DNA from 3 places in the Lysinibacillus sp. RU7 genome. Region 2 is predicted to be linked to each of the others. Evidence: predicted binding sites of a transcription regulator. Region 2 holds the regulator's gene; each other region holds the start of a gene.
What was found. The regulator LexA, encoded in region 2, represses DNA repair genes until DNA is damaged. The targets are predictions, from matches to a motif close to CGAACATATGTTCG.

Region 1 (6,732 bases), on a different contig from region 2:
CACCGTCGGCATACGCACCCAATTGGCTTTTTGCATATGGTCGTAAAGGTCTTGCCATGTTCCGTGTTGCATTTTCTCTAGCGCTACGCGTACAAACGCTTCTTCTTCCGTTGCCACTGTTGCATACGCTGTTAAGCCAAATGCGGGAGTCGCAAACTTTTGCATCTCTTGCAAACTTTTATGTGCAGCAATAAGTGTATGTTCGATTGATTTTTTTAGTTCTTGTACAAACGGTAAATCATCTACCGTTACATCTTCCGCTAAATGATACGCATCTGGCAATGTACGAAGCCATGCATACGGGTCAGGCTGTACACGTGACATTTCATATAATTGCTCAATGAGTTTTTCAATTTGCTGATCGCTTCGGTCAGACGTAAAGCTATCCACTAACCGATATACTTCTTCTTGTGTTAACGTCTCTTCTTTTTCTCCGTAAGCACGTTCTAACACTTGCGCTAAGACATCATCACGAAGTAACGCTACCTCATCCTGACTGGCAATACGAAACCCCGGATCAAGGTCAATCATATACGCATACTGGCGACAAATCGCTAAACAGAATGAGTGCAGTGTTGAAATTTGGGCTTTTCCAATCAAGCTTAATTGACGGCGTAAAAACTGATTATGCGGATCGTTAGCAATCGCCTTTTCGAGCGCTTCTGCCATTCGATTTCGCATTTCAGCTGCGGAAGCGTTTGTAAATGTAACAACGAGCAATTGGTCTACATCAATCCGTTTATCTGCTGGGGCAAGTACTTTTTGAATAAGACGCTCGATTAACACCGCTGTTTTCCCTGAACCGGCAGCTGCTGCGACTAATATATCTTGTCCTTCAGCGTATATCGCTTTCCACTGCTCATCCGTCCACATCGCTTCACTCGGCTTCGTTGGAATCATGTAATCCACACTCCTTCTTTATTTTTTCAATAATCTGGTTTGGCTTTTGCGCGCTCAAATCTTCATAAGCCTGCGTACCATCGCTTGGGTCAAACTGGCAAACTGCTTTATAACTACAATAGTCACAGGCCGTTTTTTTCTTTAAGCGGAATGGTGAAATCGTTGTCTTCCCAGCAAAGATTTCATTGCCTGCTTCCTTATGTTTTTCAATGACAAACTGCTGCAACGCTGGCATCGCTGTGTCATCGACGACTTTTGAGTGCGCCCCTAGTCCTTTTGATGTTAATGAAACCGGGATAACATTTGATTTTTTTATTTCCGGTAAGTCGCTATCCATCGCCTCTAAAATATCAATATCACTCGTGACAAGTCCGTTCATCCGATACTTTTCCAGACGGCTTAATTCACGAATTTGCTCATCCACCACTTCCTCTAAACGAATCAGCGGATCATGCACATGAACATATAACATACCGGCCGGGGCGACAATAATCTCTTTCTCTGCTTTTGGTAATAACAACGATGCATTTTTTATTGCGACATCTAAATACGTTAATAATTGTAAAGAAAGCCCGTGATATACCTCATTTAAATCAATATCGCGGCTTGATGATTTATAATCGACAACCCGTAAATACACCGCGTCTTTTTCTTCATAAGCATCGATCCGGTCGATTTGGCCACGTAAAATCATTTTGCGCCGGTTGTCTAGTTCAATTTCAAGTGCGGGCAATGCTTGTTCTTCCTCTTGTACCGCTTTATCATCCCGCTTCCCAAACGGCTTTTCATGTACAATTGGCTTAAACTTGGACACCTTTGCATGCTCTGTTAATGCAAATAATGTACGAGCGACAACACGAATTAACTTTTCTTTAATGTATATATAACGCGAACTACTTTCTAAAATACTATAGGAAAACACCCCTACTAAAGGCTCCACCGTCATACGCGCTTGTTGTAAACATTCGCTATATGTTTTTGGCGGTTCGTCCTGACTCGTTAAAATCGTTCGAAGCGCTTCATGGAATAAATCCCCCATCGCAAATGTTTCCAGCTTATATTCATTTCGTTCCTCTAAGCGAAGACCGTACGATGTAAAATGAGCAAATGGACAACGGAAAAATTGCTCAATACGTGAAACACTCGCTGATAATTCCTCCCCGTACAGAGCCGCTGTATTTTCATCTACTAATGTTTCCGCCACATTTTTCTTATACAGCGGCTTCGTGACATCGTGCAGTACTTCCTGCCATGTCGGATGACGCTCATAAAATGCCTGCAATGCAACCCACTCTTCTGCCAATTCCCCGTTCACTTCCGCATGTTTTAATTGCATTGTTAAGTAAGCAACCGCAGGACTTGGATGGCGTAAATAATGCAAAACCTGTTCTTTCTCTAACTCTTCAATGGGATCGATATAAATGCGCGTATGTGGCAATGTCCGCTGACCATCCACCTCAAACAGTTTGTGTAACCGGTTAATATACAGCGATGGCAACAACCCCTTACTTTCCTCATCTGCACTTGGGAACGTGAGATAAAGTCGATCCGTCGGTGAAGACATGGCACGATAGATTAAAAATGCCTCCTGCAGCAATTTACTGCGAGAGTTCGGTGCTAGCTCATAGTCAATGGCATCAAAGTATTCACGCTCAGCATCACTAATCAACCCTTCTTTATCAATACGCATTGGATATACACCATCATTCACACCGATGACAAATACGACGTTCATATTATCAAAACGGGAGAACTCCACAGTGGCCACCGTTACTTCATCGAGACTCGGCGGAATATTTGAAAACTCTAACGCATCGAACCCTTCTTCTAACACTTGCATCGTATCTTCTAGCGCAATCTGTTGATCACCAAACATGAGCGCAAATTGATCTAATACATTGACCCAACCATTCCATACTTGGTCATGTTCACTGGCGAACTCAAATACAGCCTCTTCTAATTCCTGCTCTTTTAATGCTTGGAGCTTTTCATATACTTGTAAATCATCGATAAATTCATAAATGGCTTTTGCCAGCTCTAAGCCATTTTCGGCCGCTTTTATTTTTTTCTCTAATACAAGCAGTGGGGTGCGAATCATATCACGGGCATGATGAAGTAACTGCTCCATCTCTGCCTCTGCTGACGTTTGTACCGTCCCTAATTTTTCTAATGTTCGGAAACGCTTGTACACCCAGAACTTATCTTCTTTCCAACGATTGTGTTGAATCCCTTTTGCAATGACAAAATTCTCTAGTTGATCTACCTGCTCTCGCATCGTATCCATATGGCTATTTAACGGAAAAAATAAATCGGTCTTTACCCCGCGGAAAATCGGTTCATATTGCCAATTCGATTGAATCACTTCAAGCGCAGAACGAGTAAGCTCAATTAACGGATGATGGAGCATCGGTCGCTTTTCATTCGAGAAAAATGGAATGTCGTACTGCGCAAATGTCGTCTGAATAATCGGATTATACACATCTGCTTGCCGATACATAATCCCTATATCACGATAACGAATCCCTTCCTCATGCACGAGTCGAAGTATTTCCCGCGCAATCCCTTGCACCTCAGCGCGGCGATTGGCCCCTTCCATAATTTGTACGTAGCCAATTGCCTGTTTTTGTACAGGAACAGGTGCATGAAACTGTTTTTCAATATGCCGTAAATCGTCATTTGTAAAACGAAATGTATGTTCTAAATGCACACGTGGTTCTACCTCAACCCCTAGTTGCATTGCTTCTTGAATCAATTTGTCATACGAAAACGCAGCACGGTGAAATAACGCTTCCGGTTGTGTCGCCGCAGCTATATCATCAAATGGCAGTACAATGGTGACACGCTTTGCTAAAGCAAGCAGCTGTTGAACAATCGCCAATTCACGCTTTGTAAACATAACAAAACCGTCAATGTAAATATGCGCTTCTTTTATTTTCGATGAATGTTGAAGCTGCTCCACTAAAATAGGATAAAACCCTTCCCCATCTACATAACTATCGCCAATGCGTTCTTCTAATTCGCGTAAAATAATGTGGAAGTCTTTCAGTTTCGCAATCAATGTATGCGAGGCTTTAACTTGCTCTAATTCTGCAATGAGCAGCACGATAGATTCACTCGTAATATCGTATTGGCTAAACTCTCGCAGTAGCATTTCAACTTCCTGAGTAAAACCTCGCTTCCCTGCTGCTTGCCGGAATAACTGAAACTCTTCTTTATGCTCCTCTAAAATGCGGCGTAATAACATGCGATAACCGAAGCTATCGATTCGTTCCTTCGCAATCCCGCCTGTCTCTTGCAAAATAAACCAAGCCAAGCGCTTAAATGTTAATACTTGTGCACGCATAATCCCACGCACATCATATTTATTTGTTAAATCATGCTCCGTTGTAAAAGACATCTGATCTGGTACGATGATGAAAATCGGATGCCCTAACGGATGCTGTTTTAAATCATCAATAATTTCTTGATGGATAGCAGTCGTTTTTCCTACACCTGCACGCCCCGAAATGATGCGTAATGACAAGGCAATCCCCCCTTAAATATAGTTGCTTCTATTGTACCTCAGAATACATGTTCGTGTGTGGATTAAAAAAGTTCATACTAGAAAAACTTATACTTTCTTATCTTCCATACAAAAACCTAGCACACAATCGAACAGTCCTGCGATGTTTTTAAATTTACTTGCCTAATATCCCTTTTTACTTGCCATTTCCCCCAAAAAATAAACACGGCGGTTACACTTCACCGCCGTGCTCTTTCCTCTCTGCATTTCGTAAATCTCTTTCTACTCTTTTATTTAAACGAACTTCCACTGCTTTGCCAAACAGCCATAAAAGGAAAATGACCACAACTGCTAGCACTAGTTTGATTGGACTGCGGATTAACGCGGTAAGATCATGTCCCACAAAGCTCATAACAAAAATCATTACCATTTTCCCTAGTATAACCGCTACTAAATAAAAATGCTTTCGAATATTGGAAAGCCCCGCTACGATATTCACTAAAACAGATGGAGTAAATGGGAAGCATAACAGGACAAAAAGCGGGCTCAACCCGTTCATATCGACCCATGTAATCAATTTCTTTACACGTTTACTTTGCGTAAAGAAATGCAGCTTTGGATGTCTACCGAATTTCCGAACAATTAAAAATACGACATATGACCCTAGCACTGTCCCAAGCCACGATAAAATAAATCCCAAAAATAAACCGAATGCATTGGCATTTGCTACAACAATAACAACGAGCGGTAAAAACGGCAAAAATGATTCAATAAATGGTAACAACACTCCGACAAGCGGCCCCAATGTTCGATAATACTTTTCTACTTCTTCTATGTTTTCAATTGTCAGCCAATCGAACATGTACACCACCCCAAATCTAATTCCCTCTTGTACTATCTTAAATTTCTAAATATTATTATAATACGTGCAAAAGCATTGTTAATAGTTGAAATATCTTTTTTTGCTATCGTTTGTCAGTAAACGCACAGCAAAATAACCTTGTGTAATTCATTAACAAGAACGCCTTTTCATAACATTTGGTTTCACTGTTAATATCATTGCACAGAGGCGCTATATTTTATTCATAATAACAGCACTTCGTTTTCGCACGTTTCTTTTTTGTATTCATTTTTAACCTTTTCAACAAGAAAAAGCAACCAAAGGGGGAGTAATACATGGGGATTTCATATTGGTGGATGATTTTAGGTATGACACTTGTTACATATATACCAAGGGCCATTCCGTTAACCTTTTTACAGGGGATCGAATTGCCGCCCTTTTTATCTGGCATTTTACGAAATATTCCTTTTGCCATTTTAGGCGCACTCATATTTCCAGCTATTTTTTATATCCAAGAAGGCGATTATTTCTTCGGGATATTAGGAGCTGTTGTCGCATTTGGCATTGCTTATGCAGGTGCCAATGTGATTTTCGTCGTACTTGGTGCGATCGTAGCATTAGCCATTTACAGTTTAGTACTAGCGTAATCTAAGGAGTTGGATTCATTGAAAGACCTTCATTTTTTCTCCGGTCTAAAAGCGGGTATGCCTATTGCTATCGGGTATTTTCCTGTTGCCTTAACATTTGGCTTACTCGCAAAAACGACCGGACTTTCTATTTTAGAAGCAACTGCCATGAGCATTTTTGTGTATGCAGGTGCTTCTCAGTATATTAGCTTAACATTGATTTCTAAAGGGGTAGACCCACTTGTTATCGTACTCAATACGTTGATCGTCAATATTCGCCACTTTTTAATGTCTGCCGCGCTCAATGAAAAAATGGTCCACGCCCCAAAATGGACAAAGGGACTTTTTGCTTTTTGGGTAACAGATGAAACTTTTTCTGTTCTCGCTACGCGAAAAGAAGAACGCCTTCCTATGGCATTTGGCTTTGGTGTCAATTTAGCTGCTTATAGTAGCTGGGTTGTCTTTACTGCTGTTGGGCATTTAATCGGGGCAAACTTACCGATGTTTTTACAAGCCGCGATGTCAGTCGCCCTATACGCAATGTTTATCGGGCTTCTTGTGCCATCTATGCGTGGTAATCGAAAAGTCTTGATGCTTGCTCTGATCGCAGCTAGTTTAAATTGCATGTTTTATTGGACAGAATGGCTTTCAACAGGTTGGGCCATCATTGTCTCAGCACTTGCTTCTGCGGTACTAGTAGAAATCATTTATAACCGTTGGACTAAGAAAAAACAATTTATTTAACGGCGCGTATTCTCGCGTCGTTTTTTATGGAAATCATCATTTTGACCGGATACAATTGTGTTTTGCCCGTATACACGGCTGTTTTGCTCGCATACACGTCCATTTTGACCGCTTCCAAC
Region 2 (13,330 bases):
AAGAACATTAGGAAATAGTCCGCTTGAAGTATCAGAGGTAAGTTTAGGCTGTATGTCACTACCACCAACGATAGATGAGGCACGTCCCATTATCGAAGCCGCGCTTGAGGTAGGCATGAACTATTTTGACACAGCTGACCTTTATGATAAAGGCATGAATGAAGAAATCATTGGGACGGTGTTACAGCCCGTTCGCCAAGACATTATACTAGCTACAAAAGTCGGTAATCGCTGGGAGGCAGGAACAGATCGTTGGACATGGGATCCGTCACCCGCACATATTAAAGACGGCTTAAAGGACAGTTTACGTCGTCTAAAAACTGACTATATTGATGTATACCAACTGCACGGTGGTACAATTGAGGATCCGTGGGAAGAAATAATTGAAACATTTGAGGGATTAAAAAAAGAAGGGCTTATTCGAGAATATGGTATTTCTTCTATTCGTCCAAACGTCTTTGTACCATTTTTGCAAAACAGTGATGCGGTGAGCAATATGATGCAATTTAGCTTACTAGACCGCCGTCCTGAAGAATGGTTTGAACCAATTCACAACGCTGGTGCATCGGTTGTGACACGCGGTTCCATTGCAAAAGGATTATTAACAGCCGAATGGCGCCAACGACTAACACCGTATATGAATTTTCATGAACAAGAATTACAGCAAGTGCTTGAACAATTAGAATATGAGTACAACAACATCCACGCACTTGCATTCGCATTTAATTTACATTTTAGTACAATCGCTTCTACCGTCATCGGTGCACGAACGAAAGAACAGCTACTTCAGTCGGTTGCAGCCTATAAGGAAGCACAAACAATGGATGACTTATCTAAAGCCATGACCATTGGAAAGCAACATTTCTATACAGATCACCTGTGAAAAAATATCTTTTCCTTGTTGTACTCGCTTTAACTATCGTTGGCATTATGTCCAATATGACATATGAACAACAAACGATCGTACCCGAATTGAGAGAAATTTTAGCAGATGAACCATTTAAGGAACAATTAAGTCAAATTGAAATTACGTATTGGAATAGACCGATTTCTGTAGAAACGCGCGGCTATGTCTACTTCATTGAATTTCTTATTCGAAAAGCAACCCATTTTGCAGGATACGGGATCATTGGTGTTCTATTTTTCTTACTGTATCGTAAATTAAACTGGCGATTCCCTACACTATTTGCAATCCTTTCAATTTTCTTCATTGCTTCTCTCGATGAAATTCGTCAAACATTCCTTCCTGGTCGTACAGGGATATTTGACGATGTGATGATTGATACAGTAGGAGCTATCGTCTTTGTCTCCTTAGCTAAAATAAGCTTTATCATAATAAAACGAGTTTCCTCATCCTAGAGGGAACTCGTTTTACTCTAGGGCTGTCATTTCTTCATACTGAAACATAAGCTCACAACCACGATCATCATACACATGAAGTACCGTTTCCTTTGTCACATTGTAAATAAACACATCTGGTGAGAAATAGGCTGCCCCTCTTTTAAAATACGGATGTATCCGGTAATCTGCATGAGCACAGGCATATAATAATTTTCTTAAATATAAATCCTTTACTTGACATGTCAGTTGAAATTGCACCGCTATGTATCGTTCCTCATCGAATGTAAATTCTGTTTCATTTGTCGTCATCGTATATTTTAACGCTTTATTTTTTAAAAACCGTTCAAGCAGCCGTGGACTTTTTTGCCCTTTTCTCTGTGATGGAAATATGTTGACTACAACGATTAGCTCATCTTTGTCATGAAAAATTTGCTCGATGATTTGATCGATTTGCGTATACATGTCATCAAATTCAATATGTAATGTAAACGGCCATGTATGATAAAAACCTGGTACTAACTGTCTTGGATTAAATGTGTGCAAATTGTTCCCTCCAAAAAAGGCATGAGATCCTTTCCCATGCCTAGCTGTTAATACTTTGAACCTTGATCGCCATACTTTTCAAATAACTCTTCAAAGCTCATATTTTTCTCGCGTTGCTTTCGTTCAAAGGCTAGACGTGCTGTACGCTCTTCTTCCTTCTTTTGCTCTTCCGCCGCAAGCGATTGTTTTGCCTCTTTTAGTTTTGCAAGCACATCCCCACCAAGTTGATCTGCTAATGTTAAGCTTTCTTTTTCTTGTTTTGGTTGGCCCGCTTGCTTTTGTCCTTTATTTTTTGCCAATGCGATTCACCTTCTTTATGCACTTTCCACTAAATTATAGCATTTTTCGCCGTTTGAAGCATCATTAGCCTAAAATTTTACCGTTATCTAATTGTAACTATGTCTTACCTGTCCACCACCGAAATAGCAACAAACACTATAGCTACTTCCGTTGTCTCTGTCAGGTCCTCCTGCTCACTTTACCAAATAATTCTTGTGTTTTCGAGATAGCGAGAAATTTGATATTTTTTTCACGACAAATGTAGAGGAATTTATAATCCTTCACATAATATAGAGAGAGGTGAAAAAGAATGAGGAAGAAAGCACTATTTATATCTAGTATTGTAGCGACAGTAACGACGATATCCGGTATTATCCTTTCCAATAAACTGATGTACATTAAACAAAAGGATCATGACTTTATTTTAGAACGTGAAACAAAGGCGCAACGCTTTGACGAAGCTTGGTTTAATAGCGTCACAAAAGTAGAGCTCTCCATTGCCTCACCAAATGGTTACGATATAAAAGGCTATTTCTTTAAGCCACTTGCAACGAAAAATACGATGATTATTTGTCATGGTGTCACCGAAAATAAGTTGAACTCGACAAAGTATGCGCGGATGTTCGAGCGGCTCGGCTTCAATACGGTCGTTTATGATCATAGACGTCACGGGGATTCAGGGGGCAAAACGACAAGCTATGGCTACTACGAAAAAATAGATTTACAAGCGGTCGTCCATTTCATTCGTGGGCTCATCGGCGAAGAGGCAACGCTTGGTATTCACGGCGAATCAATGGGTGCTGCCACAACGCTATTATATGCAGGCATTATCGAAGATCAAGCTGACTTTTATATTTCAGATTGCGCATTTTCTGACTTTAAACAATTGCTATACTCCATTGTCAAAAGCTCAATTTCCATTGAGTTAAAATGGGCGGTACACCTGACAGATTTATTTATGCGCTTGCGGGATGGCTATTGGACAAAAAACATCGTCCCAAAAGACGCCGTAAAAAACATCGAAAAACCTGTGTTATTTATTCACAATTTACACGATACATTTATCCCGTGTGCCATGACGATTGACTTATATAAAGCGAAGGAAGGACCGAAGATGTTGCGATTATTTGAAAAAGGCGATCATGCACAAGCCTTTAATGAGGAACCCATAAAATATGAAGCAACGGTACGTGAATTTTTAGATCAATATGTACCACATACACTACTTTGCACATCATAAAAAGTCGAGCGATAGGCTTCTCCCTCACGACTCGACTTTTCTTTTTTATCATTTACTATGCAAATACAATATGCCATTCCGCACGTTTATCTAAAAATTCTTTTGCTAAGCGTTGCGCTCCTTCTAAACTATGGCTAGCCGCCCAACCGCATTGTACTTCATTACAAGCTGGCACTGCCTCCGCCGCTAATACATCCTTTAATGTTTTCTCTAACACGTCTAAAATCCCATCATAATTATCATGATTAATCACAGATAAATAAAAGCCTGTTTGACAACCCATTGGTGATAAATCAATAACATGATTTGTATGATTACGAATACGATCCGCCATTAAATGCTCTAAAGAGTGAAGTGCTGGCATTTCCATATGTGCCTTATTCGGCTGTTTAAAGCGAATATCATATTTCACCACAACATCGCCATATACACCTTGTTTTTTTCCCGCTAAGCGTACATACGGTGCCGCTACTTTTGTATGATCTAAATCAAAGCTTTCTACATTCGTTTTTTCTTTTCCCATTATTTTACCTCCTGAGACTTACTATGTTTTGATAGTAGACTAGATACTCAATGAAAGCAATAAAATATGTGAATTTTCATTGTTGATTTATTGTAAAAATACAACTCATACTCTATCAGTTGATGTCCCTTCTTAGCTAGATGCACTAATCATTTTCCACTAACAAAAAAAGCTGCCCTACAAAATGTAAGACAACCTTCCTCATTATTTATCTTGGAACTTGTTCATTTGAGACATCATTTGACGCACTTGCTTTTCAGATGGTTTACGTCCCATTTGTGCCATCATCACACGAATCATTTGTTCATTAATTGGTGGATTTTCTTTCAAATACTTCATCATATATTGACGAGCCGCGTAGAAACCGATTGCTACGCCCCCGATTAAAGCGACGATGATAAGTACAATACCAAGCCATAAATTCATTTTGAATCCAACCTCCTCCACTATACGAAATCCCGAGAAAACTCTCCAAAGAGGATTATACACTAATTCTAAAAGTGTTGCTATAGAATTCATTGTACAAGCCTTAGAAATATATGATTTATCGCTTTTTTCCATATTCTGAACTTCCTAGTTCATCATAGCATCCCTATTCATAATAAGGTAAAATTTAGAAAAGGAGGCGACTAATATGGATTTTACATATACAAGTTTTACAATCGACCCTACATTTACTGTATGGCAGCCTATTTTCCGAACAATATTTATTTTCAGCGTGATTTTTTTAGCCATCGTCATTGCAAAAATCATTCCGACTTGGATTACAGTGTTATATGCAGCTTTTTCTAGTATCATTGCGGGACAATTATTATATAGTGCCGGCATCATTATCGATGCATTCGTACTGAACGGCAATTCTTCCGATACAACTATTTTTATCGCCATATGTATCACAAATATAATCTCGATTTTCGTTTCCATATCGAAAAAACCAAAAGAGAGGTAGCTTCAAGCTACCTCCCTTTTTACGTTTGCTCCTGCGGTTACTCGTCGCAGAAATTAAGTGTTTTATATCGAATATATCGATTCCAGAGAAGCTGTTATACTTTCTTGAATTATAGTGCTTTTACTTTTGCTACTACGTTTTCGACTGTGAAACCGTATTTCTCCATCACTAACTCACCTGGCGCTGATGCACCGAATTGATCGATTGCTAATACATCGCCGTCAAAGCCTGTATATTTGTGCCAGCCTAAAGACGCACCCATCTCGATCGCAAGACGTTTTGTCACTGCTTTTGGAAGAACAGATTCTTTATAAGCTGCTGATTGCTTTTCGAAGCGATCTACTGAAGGCATAGATACGACAGACACATCGATACCGTCTGCTAATAATGCTTTTTGCGCTTCTACCGCTAATGAAACCTCTGAGCCAGTTGCAATTAAAATCGCATCTGGTGTTTCTTTTGTAGCTGGTGAAAGGACATAAGCACCTTTTTGTACACCTTCACGTACTGTTTCGATTGGTGCATCAAGAACCGGTAAGTTTTGACGAGATAATACTAAAACAGTTGGTGTAGACTCGCTTGTTAAGGCTACCTTCCAAGCTTCCGCTGATTCGTTTGCATCAGCTGGACGAATGACAGAAAGGTTTGGCATTGCACGTAATGATGCTAAGTGCTCGATTGGCTCATGTGTTGGACCATCTTCACCAACAGCGATTGAATCGTGCGTGAATACATACGTTACTGGTAAGCCCATTAATGCAGACAAACGAACAGCTGGACGTACATAATCAGAGAACACGAAGAATGTACCACCGAATACGTTTACGCCACCGTGTAAAGCCATACCGTTTAGTGCAGCACCCATCGCAAATTCACGTACACCGAACCAAATATTACGGCCAGCATAGTTCTCTGCTGAGAAGTCGCCTGCACCCTTCATTGTTGTTTTGTTCGATCCCGCTAAGTCCGCTGAACCACCAAAGAATGAAGGTACTTTTTTCGCAAGCGCGTTGATCGCATCTCCTGAAGATGAACGTGTTGCAACAGATTTACCTACTTCATATACAGGAATTTCTGCATCGTAGTCCGCTGGAATTTCACCGTTCATTGCATTTTCAAACTGCGCTGCTAATTCTGGGAATTGTGCTTTGTAGCTTTCAAATGTTTCATTCCAAGCTGCTTCTGCTTGTACACCTTGTACTTCTGCCGCTGCTTTAAATGTATCGTACACGTCTTGTGGAATTTGGAATGGCTCATGTGCCCAGCTGTACGCTTCTTTTGTTAAGACAACTTCATCTGTTCCAAGTGGCGCACCGTGAGAATCCGCTTTTCCTGATTTATTTGGCGAACCGAAACCAATGACTGTTTTCACTTCGATTAATGTCGGACCACCCGTGTTCTTTTTCGCTTGTTCAATCGCATTGTTGATTGCTTCAACATCGTTGCCATCATCTACTCGTAAGTAGTTCCAGCCGTATGATTCAAAACGCTTTTTAACATTTTCAGAAAACGATTTTCCTAAATCTCCGTCTAATGAAATATCATTTGAATCGTATAGGACAATTAGTTTTTCTAGTTGTAAGTGACCTGCTAATGAAATCGCCTCTGCCGCAACGCCTTCCATTAAGTCCCCGTCGCCACATAATGCAACTGTATAGTGGTCTACAATTTCATAACCTGGTTTATTGTAAGTGGCAGCAAGGTGACGTTCAGCCATTGCCATCCCGACTGTCATCGCAATGCCTTGACCAAGTGGACCAGTTGTTGCTTCTACCCCTACCGTATGACCATACTCTGGGTGACCTGGCGTTTTTGAATCCCATTGACGGAAGTTTTTGATTTCTTCCATGTCTAACCCATAACCACCTAAGTGCAGTAAGCTATATAATAGCATCGAGCCATGACCTGCTGATAATACGAAACGGTCGCGGTTAAACCATTTAGGATTTTGTGGGTTGTGGCGTAATTGCTTTGTCCATAATGTATACGCCATTGGAGCTGCACCCATTGGTAAACCCGGGTGACCAGAGTTGGCTTTTTCAATTGCATCAATTGATAATGTTCGGATAGCGTTAATCGCTAACTGATCCATATGTTGTGTCATATTATGACATCCTTTCTCGCACGAATATTGTTCTTATATAGTTTAGTCATATTTGTTAAATAAAACAATGCTTTTCAAGTAAATATGTTATACTTTTTTGTTAAATGTGACACATCATTGTTTTGATAAAATATTTATTAAAACTCCTTATCAAAACATGAAATTATCAATCCGTTCCACTACGGGCGGACGCTTTCCGCGGGCGAGGCCAAGCCTCCTCGTCACTACGTTCCTGCGGGGTCTCGGCTGTCTCGCTTTTCCCGCTGGAAGCTTTGCTCTGTAGCGAAAGGCGAATGCCGTCAGCTACACTCGCCACCCTTCGTTCCACTTGCTTTTAATATGTGTCTTTTTAATCAAGGTAATATTTCCAAATCGAGCATTTATTAATTTAAGAACTTTTTCTCTTGTGCTTGCTTCACTTTTTCAGGCGTTACATCATTTCCTGCTGCGTCAACGATTTTTACATTTTCAATTGTATCGCGCATCGTGTTGCGGAATGTGTCTAAGTATTCTTTTCGTAACTGCGATTGTTCCTTTGCTTCCGCTTCTGTTAATGTTCCCGCTTTTTTCTTTTTAGATAGCTCATTAATGCGAGCAATTTTTTCTTTTGATAGCATACATGTCTCACCTTTCTACACTAACTATTACAAAGGTATGAAAAAATAAGCGGAAGTGCAAGTGATTGTGCTTTATTCTGGCTATTTCGACAAATTTCTATCTTGCACTTTTCCAATAAAAAAAGAGCACCAGAACTTATTCTGGTGACTCTGTTGATTGTTCTTGTTGCTCAGTATATTCGATGTAGCGGCGATTTACCGTCGCTTTACTTACTTGAAACCCTAGTCCTTGTAATGTACTAGCAATTTCTTTAAATGTCATGCCTCTGTCTCGAAGCTTCACGATTTCTTCAATCGGAACTTCAATTCGTTCACGTCCCTCTAAGTTACCGCGCTCTGTTAAATTTAACTCGGGACGATAGCCATTTTCTACAGCGCGCCTCATGCCTCGTCGGATTTTAGCATTATGCAATTTCCGCTGATATTCTTCTACAATCGCCAATATTTCTAACAGCATTGTATCCATCTCATTTAATGATAGTGGTCCCGCTTCATTCAAGGAATAAACCGTTACCTCTTGCTTTAACAGTAAATGCAACACGGCCATCCGAGCATTCCCACGCCCTAACCGGGTTTCATCCTGAATGAAAAGCGTTTGAATACGTTTCGCTTTCATGAAATCGAGCATTTCAAGTAAGCCATCTCGGTCAACATCATAACCGCTTTGTTGATCTTCGAAAACAGCTGCTACGGTAAATTGTAACTGCTGGGCGTAACGTGTTAATTCTTCACGCTGCCTGACTAAAGATGTTTCTTGTGTTTCTTTCACTGTGCTTACACGGCAATAAACGACAGCTTGTTTTTGTTGTGTCATCGTTGTTCACTCGCTACTTTAATGGAATCAGTCTCTTCTTGTGTTGAAAGTCTAACAACATATACGGAGTCTTTTTCAACAGGAATTATAATCGTTTGACCTGCAGTTAACAGTTGATTAAATAAATAATTCTCCTTTTGTACAAAAGAAACCCAGTCTTGCGTAGACATTTTACCACGATATTCATCGGCTAACGACCATAAAGTATCGCCATGCTGCACTGTAATCTGTTCGTATTGCTCAATTTTTTCATCTGTTATGTATAAGTATGTCACAAATGCTACTGTAACCCCTAAAAGTAGAGCTACATAGTTATTTTTCTTTAACCAATTCATTGATAAATCCCCCTCGAATACTTGTTCGGAATATACGTTCTCATTTTAATACAGCTGTTCGTTTTTTGTCAATATTTTTTCGAACTTACGTTTGCTTTTCTGTTCGTATATGTTATACTGAGTGTAAATAATAAGGAAGAACTCTTACAGAGAGGTGAAAAAACATGACAAAAGTATCTAAACGACAGGAAGCAATTTTAGCATTCATCAAAGAAGAAGTACGCTCTAAAGGCTATCCACCGTCCGTTCGTGAAATAGGGGAAGCTGTCGGACTGGCTTCTAGTTCAACCGTTCATGGTCATTTAGCTCGTCTTGAAAGCAAGGGGTTAATTCGTCGCGATCCTACGAAGCCACGTGCTATTGAAATATTAAATCAAGAAGATACGCTCACAACTAAAGTAGACGTTATTCATGTTCCTTTAATCGGCAAAGTAACAGCCGGGCTACCGATTACGGCCATTGAAAATACAGAGGAATATTTCCCACTACCAAACACATATGGCACAAGTGAGGATCAAATTTTCATGTTGGAAATTATGGGCGAGTCGATGATTGAAGCAGGCATTTTAGATGGGGATTACGTCATCGTCAAACAACAATCTACAGCAAACAACGGGGATATTGTTGTAGCGATGACCGAAGATGATGAAGCAACAGTGAAGCGCTTCTATAAGGAAAAAACACATTTCCGCTTACAACCTGAAAACTCTTCAATGGATCCGATTTTAGTAGACCAAGTGAAGATTTTAGGGAAAGTCGTTGGTTTATACCGAAATATTCATTAATAAAAACGTGTAGGCAAAGTCACACTTCGCCTACACCGTTTTTTATTTTTGACACGTATCCACAAACGCTTTAAATAACGTAAGCGATGCATCATCTTGTTTCATAGCTAGCTCTTCTGGATGCCACTGTATCCCTAAACAAAATGTATAATCTGGATGTTCAATCGCTTCAATCACCCCATCACTCGTAGACGCCGTCACCATTAAGCCGTCCCCTACTTCTTTAATCGCTTGATGATGGAAGGAATTCGTCCACACTTCATTGCCAATTAACTCGAATAGCTTTGTTCCCTCTTTTACGACGACACGATGAATTTTTTCATGACGTGCTGATTTTTGGGCATGTTGTATAGCGCCATTTACTTGTGACGGAATGTCTTGATACAGCGAGCCACCAAACGCCACATTCAACACTTGATGGCCGCGACAAACCGCAAAAACAGGTAAGTCGCGCTTTAATGCGGCCTGTAATACTTGAAAATCACTTTCGTCGCGTTGTTCAATGACCATCCCTTGCATCGGAATTGGATCTTCTCCAAAAAATTTCGGATGAATATCATGGCCCCCAATTAAAAGTAACCCGTCTACTTTGGAGATAAATTCCTCAATGCCCGTTGTAATATGCGGGAAGCAAAGCGGAATGCCCCCTGCCTGTAAAACCGCTTGAATATACGTCTCATTAATTTCAAATTTTCTCTCTGATGAATGCATGGTCACACCAATAATCGGTTTCATCTAAATTCCCCCTAAGTTGATCCATTCGATATATGAAGCAAAAATCCTACTAGCTCACTATCATCTCTTATGAAGGTAGCGGTGTACTTGCTTTATTTTCAATTTTACTTGCCTAATCCACAGAAAAAAAGGCAAATTCCGCAGAATTCACCTTGTTTCATTTAAAATAATTGCCAGTACCATTCAATCAGCTGTGCACCATAAAAATAAGTAATCAGGGCACCAATCGCAATCGATGGCCCAAACGGTACAGGCGTTTTCCTTCCTTGGCCACGCACTTTTAATAGTATCAGCCCCATCACCATCCCAATAACAGATGCTAAAAACAAGGTTAACAGCGCATTGACGGTACCGAGCACGAGACCAATTAAAAAGAACAGCTTAATATCGCCGCCCCCCATACCACCTTTTGAGACAACCGCTATGAGTAGCAATATACTAAACCCAACACTAGCCCCAAGCAAGCTATCCCACCACGGTTCAAGTGGGGATAAAATACGCCCAATGACTAAAAATGGTAAGAAAAATAATAAGATTTTATTCGGAATCAGCATATACGCGATATCTGAAACATTAATAATGACGAGTAATGAAACAAACAGTAACGCCACAAAAAGCTCCGCACTCAAGCCAAACACCGTATAGCTCAGTGCAAAAAGGACCGCCGTCACGATTTCTGTTAATAAGTAGATCGGTGACACTTTGACACCACACCCGCGGCACTTCCCTCCCTGCATGACATAAGAAAGCACAGGAATTAGCTCCAATGCCGTTAACCTTTTGCTACAGTTTGTACAATGGGAAGGCGGGGTCACAATCGATTCCCCTTTTGGCACCCGTAAACCTACCACATTGTAAAATGAACCGAATACGAGACCAAATACCCCGAAAACAATCGTATACATCATGTCCATACTGGGTCCCCTTATTCGTAATAAAATGTTGTGATTTGAATGATTGCTGCTGCGATTTCCGAACGATCCTCTGCTAGTAACTCTGCTTCACCAGGTAATTGGTAATCAATTTTATCAATGTGCATCACACGTTCTAATCGCTCAATTTCTTTAATAAATAACTGTAATTTTTCAAAGTTTGGCGATTCCACATCCACTTCAAATGTCACTAATTTTAAATTAGTCGGTACATTTGCTGTGGCAATCGTTGAAACCGGGTTTTGTTCCGTCTCAGCAACTTCGCCTTGCGCTGTTTCCTCTGTCGTCTCCTCTGTAGCATTTGGGTCGGTTAAGGCTGATTCTGATACAAGCGAATCATAATTATTAAACTTTATCCCTAACACCGTTGAGCCTGATACGTATTCTACCTCTTCCATATTTAATAAAATCCGATCAATTTCTCGACTAGCTGGCACTTTTTTACGTAAGGCAAATTCATTTGGAATGTCGCCAGATTGCTCCTCTTTTAGTAAGGTAATCTGGTCTTGAATCGACGTGATTTCACTATTCAGGCTACTAACCGAACTCTCTAGACTAGTAGCCTCCTCTTGCTTCGGTTTCACCACATAATAATAAACAGCAAACAATAAAGCTAAGACAAGTGCTGAAAGAAGCAGCACTTCAGAATTTTTGCCACTTGAAAGTTGCATTAATTTACACCTCCAGTAGCTAAATACAGATCATTAATATGTAACACAACTGTTGCTGAATAACGAGGCACTTCCGTAAAACGGTCAACCTCAGCTTCTTCTTCATTCGTTGGATTTACATCAAAGTTTGCAATGGATTCTACTTGTACATCTAAAAAGTACGGATTTTGCTCCAATCGTTCTACATATGCTGAAATCATATTTAACGTCTCAAAATCAATATCAATCGACACACTCGATTGCTCAAACGTATAATTACGCAAATATGTATTCGATGGCAGTAAAGCTTTAGTTGTATCAATTATTGGTGATACATCATATGACACAAGCTCCGCAAAGGCTACCGATTCCTCCAGTGAGCCTTGATTAGCTCCTTGTAAATTCGTGAGCTCCACTTGCAACGCGTCACGCTCTACTTGTAACGATTGTTCTTCTGCTGCGAGGCTCACGACATCTACACGAGCAGAAAAATAAAGCCACGACATAACAGCTAACAAAAGAAGCGTGATAATACCGATTAAAATAAAAATGGTCTTGGAGCTGCCCTCATCTTGGTCGACTTTCGGTAAGAGGTTAATATCTGGAATCATCCCTTAACCTCCTTTAACGCTAAGCCGAGTAAAGAGGCATGCTTTGCTTTGAAGCCTGGAAATTTCTTTTCAATAATTGCATCATTGATTACTTGAATCGGCGTTGTAAAGTTTTCTGATAAAAATTCAGAAATCGTCGTTAATAATGGGTTGTCGCCTAAAATCATAATTTCATCTACCGATTTTTCTCCTTTATGTAAGGAGAATCGAAAGAAGTTCATCATCCGGTCCAGCTCTAACACTTGATCCGTAATAATCATCCGGTAGTCTTGAATATCACCATCATAGCTAAATTCTACATTTGCTTCATCGACCACACGATGTTGCCACTTCGTTAAATCGGTATCAATCGATTGGAAACGTAAAAATTCCACATTTCCTGCTGAATATATACAAATAGACACCTCATTAATGGACCAGTCCGCAATTAAGTACGTTCGATCGGCGTTCACCATGTCTAAATGTTCAAGTAAGCGCAGATTGGCTAATGCTCGAATGTCCGCGACTTGCGGCTTTAAATGATTGTCGAGTAAAATCCCCGTCCATTTACGGACCTCTTCTGGTGGCGCTGCAAAGATAACCGCTTTGCCGTCACCCGGTACCGGGTCATACACATCGACTAACGGCTCTTGGAACGGCAAATGAATGGAATGCCCAATCTCCATTTCCACATAACCACGCAAATCCTTTGACTCTACATCAATTGGATGCTCAATCGCTTTTAATAGAACAGAAGTATCCGGGACAAAAAAACGGACATTTTGATTTTTGCCCCCCCATTTCGGTGCGTATTCTTTTACGATTTCATATAAAGCCATTTCATCCTCTAACATCGCGTCCTGCATAAGCCCTTGTGGCAATGGAATTTCATA
Region 3 (6,732 bases), on a different contig from region 2:
TGTTGCTGCTTGGGAGGGTTCTATTCGCGTAGTTAGGCTTGTTTAGCGTAAGTTTATGCCCGAGCATGCATGATAAGCTATAATACCATCTCGACCAAAAAGCGGTCGAGATGTGTTTTTCTAATTTGTACTTGGAGGATTTTGAATGATGATTGAATTAGCAGAAGCAAGAAATATCCTTGAAAATACAGCTACTAAGTTAGCGGACTTCAGGGGGTCTCTTTGACTTAGAAAACAAAGAGGCACGTATTCAAGAACTGGATGAAATGATGTTAATGCCTGATTTCTGGAATGACCAGCAAGCAGCGCAAACGGTCATCAATGAAGCGAATGGCATTAAAGCAATTGTCAATGAATATAACGATTTATTATCAACGCAAGAAAATCTTGAAATGACGTTGGAACTTTTAAAAGAAGAGCCAGATGACGATTTACAAGCAGAACTAGGGTCAGAATTAGAACAATTTGAGGCGAAGATGGCAGATTTCGAACTACAAATGCTATTATCGGAGCCTTACGATAAAAATAATGCGATTTTAGAGCTTCACCCGGGGGCTGGTGGTACAGAGTCTCAAGATTGGGGTTCGATGCTACTGCGTATGTATACACGTTGGGCAGACAAGCGTGGCTTCAAAGTAGAAACGCTGGATTATTTACCTGGTGATGAAGCGGGGATTAAATCGGTTACGTTGAAAATAGCAGGTCACAATGCATACGGCTATTTAAAAGCAGAAAAAGGTGTACACCGTCTTGTGCGTATTTCGCCGTTTGATTCATCGGGGCGCCGCCATACATCGTTCGTATCATGTGATGTGATGCCAGAGTTTAACGATGAAATCGAGATCGAAGTTCGTACAGAAGATTTAAAAATTGATACGTATCGTGCGACAGGTGCTGGTGGGCAGCATATTAATACAACGGATTCAGCTGTTCGTATTACGCATGTACCAACAGGCGTTGTTGTACAGTGTCAATCCGAGCGTTCGCAAATTAAAAATCGTGAGCATGCAATGAAAATGTTAAAAGCGAAACTATATCAATTAGAAATTGAAAAGCAAGAGCAGCAATTAGCTGAAATTCGCGGTGAGCAAAAGGAGATCGGTTGGGGCTCGCAAATCCGTTCATATGTTTTCCATCCATACTCCATGGTAAAAGACCATCGTACAAATGAAGAAACAGGGAATACTGGCGCTGTAATGGATGGCGATTTAGATGCGTTCATTAACGCGTATCTTCGTTCGAGAATCGCTAAATAATCAATTTAGAATCGTCTAGTCACTTAAGGCTAGGCGTTTTTATTTTCCACTAGAACATGCTTGGCTTAGATTTGAAATAATAGGTAAATAGCTAAAAAATGCAAAGGCGTATGTACAGGTAAATGCTATGTAGAGACTATGATGATGTAAAGGGAATATCATGTTTATTATGTAAGTGCTATAGTATGTGCGGATATTCAAGTATACGCCCTCGCAGTGAAAAGCAAATGTGTCACGTTAAAAAGGTGGGTTAAAACGATGCCAATCTTTATAAACAGCTTTAAATAACATCGCTGCCGTGACATATTGATTGTTGAAAGAGGAAATTAAGACTGGCAAATTGATATCCATCTTATCTTTAAAGGTAACTGTGACGTGTGTTTTATGATTCATAATATTTGTGACCGCATTATAGGCAATCCAAATATTATGCTCAGATCTAGGTGAATAGAGAGGAAACATGATGTAAGGTTGGTAGCCACTATCTACACCAATGACAATAGGGAGTTTATGTTTATTGTCTGCAAGGAGTTGTTTAGCTCTTTCGGTAGCTGTGCGATAGCTGCTTCCCATACTTTTGCAAGCATTGTCTACGAGTTTAAGAGATTTTTTTGGTACATGAAAAATGCCTCTTTTTTCATAAACAAGTGTATGATTTTTTTGGCCGTGGCGAATAGATTGTAGTAGATACGTATCACGATTGATTGTGTAATCTGGTGTGAAGTCGTGTGGTCTAGTCAATTATACCCCTCCTTTGTTAGCATGGTTATTTACAATAATACTGGTTCGTAAATAAAAAGCAACATAAAATTAGAAAATTCTGAAATTTAAATTTAATTATTCAGAAAATATTGCAAATTGGCCCCTGTTTTTTGTATAATAGCAAAAAGGGTATCGGGGTGATATCGATGGATAAATATTATTCGTATACAGATTTTTTACGAGCGGTCGGGCAATACCCAAAAGAAATGGAAAGTGAAAAGCTGTTGAACGACATTTATTTGGATTTATTTTTAGGCAGGTTACAGCGACTACAACGCATTGACCAGCTAAAACAACTCATCGATATATCATTAGATGAACGTAATGAACAAGCATTCCAGCAATATTGTGAAGAGTTACAATGTTTACAGGAAGAAATTAAAAAAGAATAGATAAAAATCGCTGCGGATATTTCGTAGCGATTTTTTTGTGCGCATTTAATGTAAATTTCTTTTCTAGCAATATTTAATAGAATATACGTTCGTTTATTTGTCGATTATTGTAATGGGGTATGTTAAAATATGTTTACGGATATAGAGAAAGGACGATAGACAATGAGTGAAACATTTGATATACAGTCCAGCTACCGACCGAGTGGCGATCAGCCTACAGCGATTGCGGAACTTGTGCAGGGAGTAAAAGACGGGAAGCGCCATCAAACATTACTCGGTGCAACCGGAACAGGAAAAACATTTACGATTTCGAACGTAATTAAAGAAGTGAATAAGCCAACGCTTGTGATGGCGCATAATAAAACACTTGCAGGTCAATTATATAGCGAGTTTAAAGAATTTTTCCCGAATAATGCGGTTGAATATTTTGTGAGCTATTACGATTACTATCAACCAGAAGCGTATGTGCCACAAACAGATACGTATATCGAGAAAGATTCAAGTGTGAATGACGAAATTGATAAACTGCGACATTCTGCCACATCGGCATTATTTGAGCGACGAGATGTCATTATTATCGCATCGGTATCTTGTATTTATGGTTTAGGGTCACCGGAAGAATACCGTGAGATGGTCGTATCGATTCGGGCGGGGATGGAGATTGAGCGTAATCAGCTGTTACGAAGGCTTGTCGATGTACAATATGAGCGCAATGATGTCAATTTTACACGTGGAACATTTCGGGTGCGCGGGGATGTCGTCGAAATTTTCCCTGCCTCTCGTGATGAGCATTGTATTCGCGTGGAATTTTTCGGGGATGAAGTAGACCGTATTCGCGAGGTCGATGCACTGACAGGTGAAGTGCTCGGTGAGCGTGAGCATGTAGCGATTTTCCCTGCTTCTCACTTCGTTACACGTGAAGAAAAGATGAAAAAAGCGATTGATAATATTGAAGTAGAGCTAGAGGGACAGCTTGAAAAATTCCGTGCAGAAGACAAGTTACTAGAAGCACAACGTCTGGAGCAACGGACTAATTACGATTTAGAAATGATGCGTGAAATGGGCTTCTGTTCAGGCATTGAAAACTATTCACGTCATTTAACGTTACGTGAATCAGGTGCAACACCGTATACATTACTCGATTACTTCCCAGAAGACTTCTTACTCGTTATCGATGAAAGTCACGTCACATTGCCACAGGTGCGCGGGATGTATAACGGAGACCAAGCGCGAAAGCAAGTGTTAGTCGATCACGGCTTCCGTTTGCCGTCTGCACTCGATAACCGTCCACTGAAGTTCGAGGAGTTTCTGTCTAAAGTGTCGCAGGCGATTTATGTATCGGCTACACCTGGACCATATGAGCTAGAGCATACGCCTGAGATGGTGGAGCAAATTATTCGTCCGACTGGTTTACTTGATCCAACGATTGACGTTCGCCCAATCGAGGGGCAAATTGATGATCTAATTGATGAAATTCATGAACGGATTCGCAAAAATGAGCGCGTGTTAGTGACGACATTAACGAAAAAAATGTCCGAAGATTTAACGGATTATTTAAAAGAAATGGGCTTAAAAGTCGAATATTTACACTCGGAAATTAAGACGCTAGAACGGATTGAAATTATTCGTGAATTGCGTAAAGGCACGTACGATGTGCTTATTGGTATTAACTTACTACGAGAGGGACTGGATATTCCCGAAGTATCGTTAGTCGCGATTTTAGATGCAGATAAGGAAGGGTTCTTGCGTTCGGAGCGTTCGTTAATTCAAACCATTGGTCGTGCCGCACGTAATGCGAATGGGCATGTCCTCATGTATGCAGATAATATGACGGATTCTATGAAAAAAGCGATTGATGAAACGAAGCGTCGTCGCTCGATGCAAGAAGCGTACAATCAAGAACACGGCATCGTGCCACAAACGATCATCAAGAAAATTCCTGATATTATTCGTGCGACACAAGCGGCGGAAGAGGAAGAAACATATGTCACAAAAGTGACGAAAGGGAAGAAGTTGACGAAAGCAGAGTTAGACAAGCTCATTGCAACACTTGAAATCGAAATGAAAGATGCGGCAAAAGCACTTGATTTCGAGCGCGCGGCAGAGCTACGTGATACGATTTTTGAACTGAAAGCAGAAAGGTGACAAAACGTGAAAAATACCGAAATTGTTGTACAAGGTGCACGGGCACATAATTTAAAAAATATTAATGTAACGATTCCACGCGATCAACTTGTTGTATTAACAGGGTTGTCGGGGTCAGGTAAATCGTCGCTCGCTTTCGATACGATTTATGCAGAAGGGCAGCGTCGATACGTAGAAAGTTTATCGGCCTATGCACGCCAGTTCCTTGGGCAAATGGATAAACCAGATGTGGATACAATTGAAGGATTATCACCTGCGATCTCCATTGATCAAAAAACAACGAGCCGTAATCCTCGTTCGACAGTAGGTACCGTAACGGAAATTTATGACTATTTACGTCTGTTATTTGCACGTGTGGGTAAGCCCGTTTGTCCCAATCATGGCATTGAAATTACGTCGCAAACGATTGAACAAATGGTGGACCGTTTACTTGAATATCCAGAACGGACGAAAATGCAGCTCTTAGCACCGATTGTAGAAGGAAAAAAAGGGACGCATGTGAAGCTATTAGAAGATTTGAAAAAGCAAGGGTATGTACGTGTTCGCGTAAATGGTGAGTTACGAGATTTAGATGACAATATTGAACTCGATAAAAATAAAAAGCATACGATTGAAGTAGTCGTGGACCGGATTGTGATAAAAGAGGGGATTGCTACGCGGTTAAGTGATTCACTAGAAGCAGCTCTTCGTTTAGCAGAAGGGCGTGTATTAGTGGATGTGATGGAGCAGGAGGAGCTGTTATTTAGCGAGCATCATGCCTGTCCGCATTGTGGCTTCTCGATTGGTGAATTAGAGCCGCGCATGTTCTCGTTTAACAGTCCGTTTGGGGCATGTACATCATGTGACGGGCTAGGCATGAAAATGGAGGTTGATCCGGATTTAGTCATTCCGGATTGGGACCGAACACTACTTGAGCATGCCATTGCTCCGTGGGAACCGACGAGTTCGCAGTATTATCCGCAGTTACTGAAGGCAGTATGTGCACATTATCAAATCCCTATGGATGTGCCTGTAAAAGAGTTGCCTAAAGAGCAATTAAACAAAATTTTAAACGGCTCTGGCAAAGACAAAATCGAATTTACGTATACGAATGATTATGGGCGTACCCATTCACAAATGGTTGAATTTGAAGGGGTATTAAAAAATATTGAACGCCGCTTTAAAGAGACAACATCTGATTATGTACGGGAGCAAATGGAAAAGTATATGGCAGAGCAGGCTTGCCCGAGCTGTAAAGGCTATCGTTTAAAGCCGGAGTCCCTTGCTGTCAAAGTGGGTGACAAGCACATTGCGGAAGTAACGCAATATGCGATTCAAGAAGCACAATACTTTTTCGAGTCGCTAGTATTATCAGAAAAAGATCGGCAAATTGCGCGTTTAATTTTACGTGAAATTAATGAACGGTTAGGCTTCCTTATGAATGTCGGGCTTGATTATTTAACGTTAAGTCGCGCAGCAGGAACGCTTTCTGGTGGAGAAGCGCAGCGTATTCGCCTGGCCACACAAATTGGCTCTCGTTTAACAGGTGTGCTCTATATTTTGGATGAGCCATCCATTGGTCTCCATCAGCGTGATAATGATCGTCTCATTTCAACGCTTCAAAATATGCGTGATTTGGGCAATACATTGATTGTTGTCGAGCATGATGAAGATACGATGATGGCAGCTGATTATTTAATTGATGTAGGTCCTGGTGCAGGTGTACATGGTGGTACCATTGTGGCACAAGGCACACCGCAAGAGGTCATGAATAATGATGCATCAATAACTGGGCAATATTTAAGCGGCAAGAAGTTTATTCCACTACCGATTGAACGCCGCCCATTAGACGACCGTAAGCTCACGATTAAAGGGGCATCTGAAAACAATTTGAAAAAAGTACATGTGGATGTGCCACTTGGATTGTTTGTTGCGGTAACAGGTGTATCGGGTTCTGGGAAGTCCACATTGATTAATGAAATTTTATATAAGTCACTGGCACAAAAATTAAATCGTGCAAAAGTAAAACCGGGTGCACATAAAGAAGTGACAGGGATCGAACAGCTTGAAAAAGTCATCGATATTGACCAATCACCAATCGGTCGTACACCACGTTCCAACCCAGCAACGTATACAGGTGTGTTTGATGATATTCGGGATGTCTTTGCAGCGACAAATGAAGCGAAGGTGCGCGGCTA

Region 1: addB (helicase-exonuclease AddAB subunit AddB) is a predicted target of LexA. The motif match lies at 4,464-4,477, and genes of this name have one in related genera.
Region 3: uvrB (excinuclease ABC subunit UvrB) is a predicted target of LexA. The motif match lies at 2,489-2,502, and genes of this name have one in related genera.

Annotation. Positions count from the first base shown of each region.
Region 1 is NZ_JBYQFK010000017.1:37,209-43,940, reverse strand. It holds gene AC3II9_RS13270 (UvrD-helicase domain-containing protein) at 1-900, opposite strand, end outside; gene addB (helicase-exonuclease AddAB subunit AddB) at 878-4,423, opposite strand; gene AC3II9_RS13260 (TVP38/TMEM64 family protein) at 4,635-5,264, opposite strand; gene AC3II9_RS13255 (AzlD domain-containing protein) at 5,579-5,890, shown strand; gene AC3II9_RS13250 (AzlC family ABC transporter permease) at 5,948-6,613, shown strand.
Region 2 is NZ_JBYQFK010000001.1:100,815-114,144, reverse strand. It holds gene AC3II9_RS00525 (aldo/keto reductase) at 1-883, shown strand, start outside; gene AC3II9_RS00520 (VanZ family protein) at 880-1,359, shown strand; gene AC3II9_RS00515 (DUF3885 domain-containing protein) at 1,372-1,884, opposite strand; gene AC3II9_RS00510 (YqkE family protein) at 1,932-2,183, opposite strand; gene AC3II9_RS00505 (alpha/beta hydrolase) at 2,474-3,403, shown strand; gene AC3II9_RS00500 (S-ribosylhomocysteine lyase) at 3,459-3,926, opposite strand; gene AC3II9_RS00495 (YneF family protein) at 4,131-4,352, opposite strand; gene AC3II9_RS00490 (hypothetical protein) at 4,561-4,875, shown strand; gene tkt (transketolase) at 4,985-6,979, opposite strand; gene AC3II9_RS00480 (DUF896 domain-containing protein) at 7,363-7,596, opposite strand; gene AC3II9_RS00475 (YneB family resolvase-like protein) at 7,733-8,410, opposite strand; gene yneA (cell division suppressor protein YneA) at 8,407-8,745, opposite strand; gene lexA (transcriptional repressor LexA) at 8,910-9,530, shown strand; gene AC3II9_RS00460 (gamma-glutamyl-gamma-aminobutyrate hydrolase family protein) at 9,573-10,265, opposite strand; gene AC3II9_RS00455 (prepilin peptidase) at 10,427-11,179, opposite strand; gene AC3II9_RS00450 (potassium transporter) at 11,191-11,868, opposite strand; gene AC3II9_RS00445 (PilN domain-containing protein) at 11,868-12,458, opposite strand; gene pilM (type IV pilus biogenesis protein PilM) at 12,455-13,330, opposite strand, start outside.
Region 3 is NZ_JBYQFK010000017.1:21,778-28,509, forward strand. It holds one part of gene prfB (peptide chain release factor 2) at 152-223, shown strand; one part of gene prfB (peptide chain release factor 2) at 225-1,256, shown strand; gene AC3II9_RS13195 (competence protein ComK) at 1,494-1,997, opposite strand; gene AC3II9_RS13200 (IDEAL domain-containing protein) at 2,165-2,410, shown strand; gene uvrB (excinuclease ABC subunit UvrB) at 2,573-4,555, shown strand; gene uvrA (excinuclease ABC subunit UvrA) at 4,562-6,732, shown strand, end outside.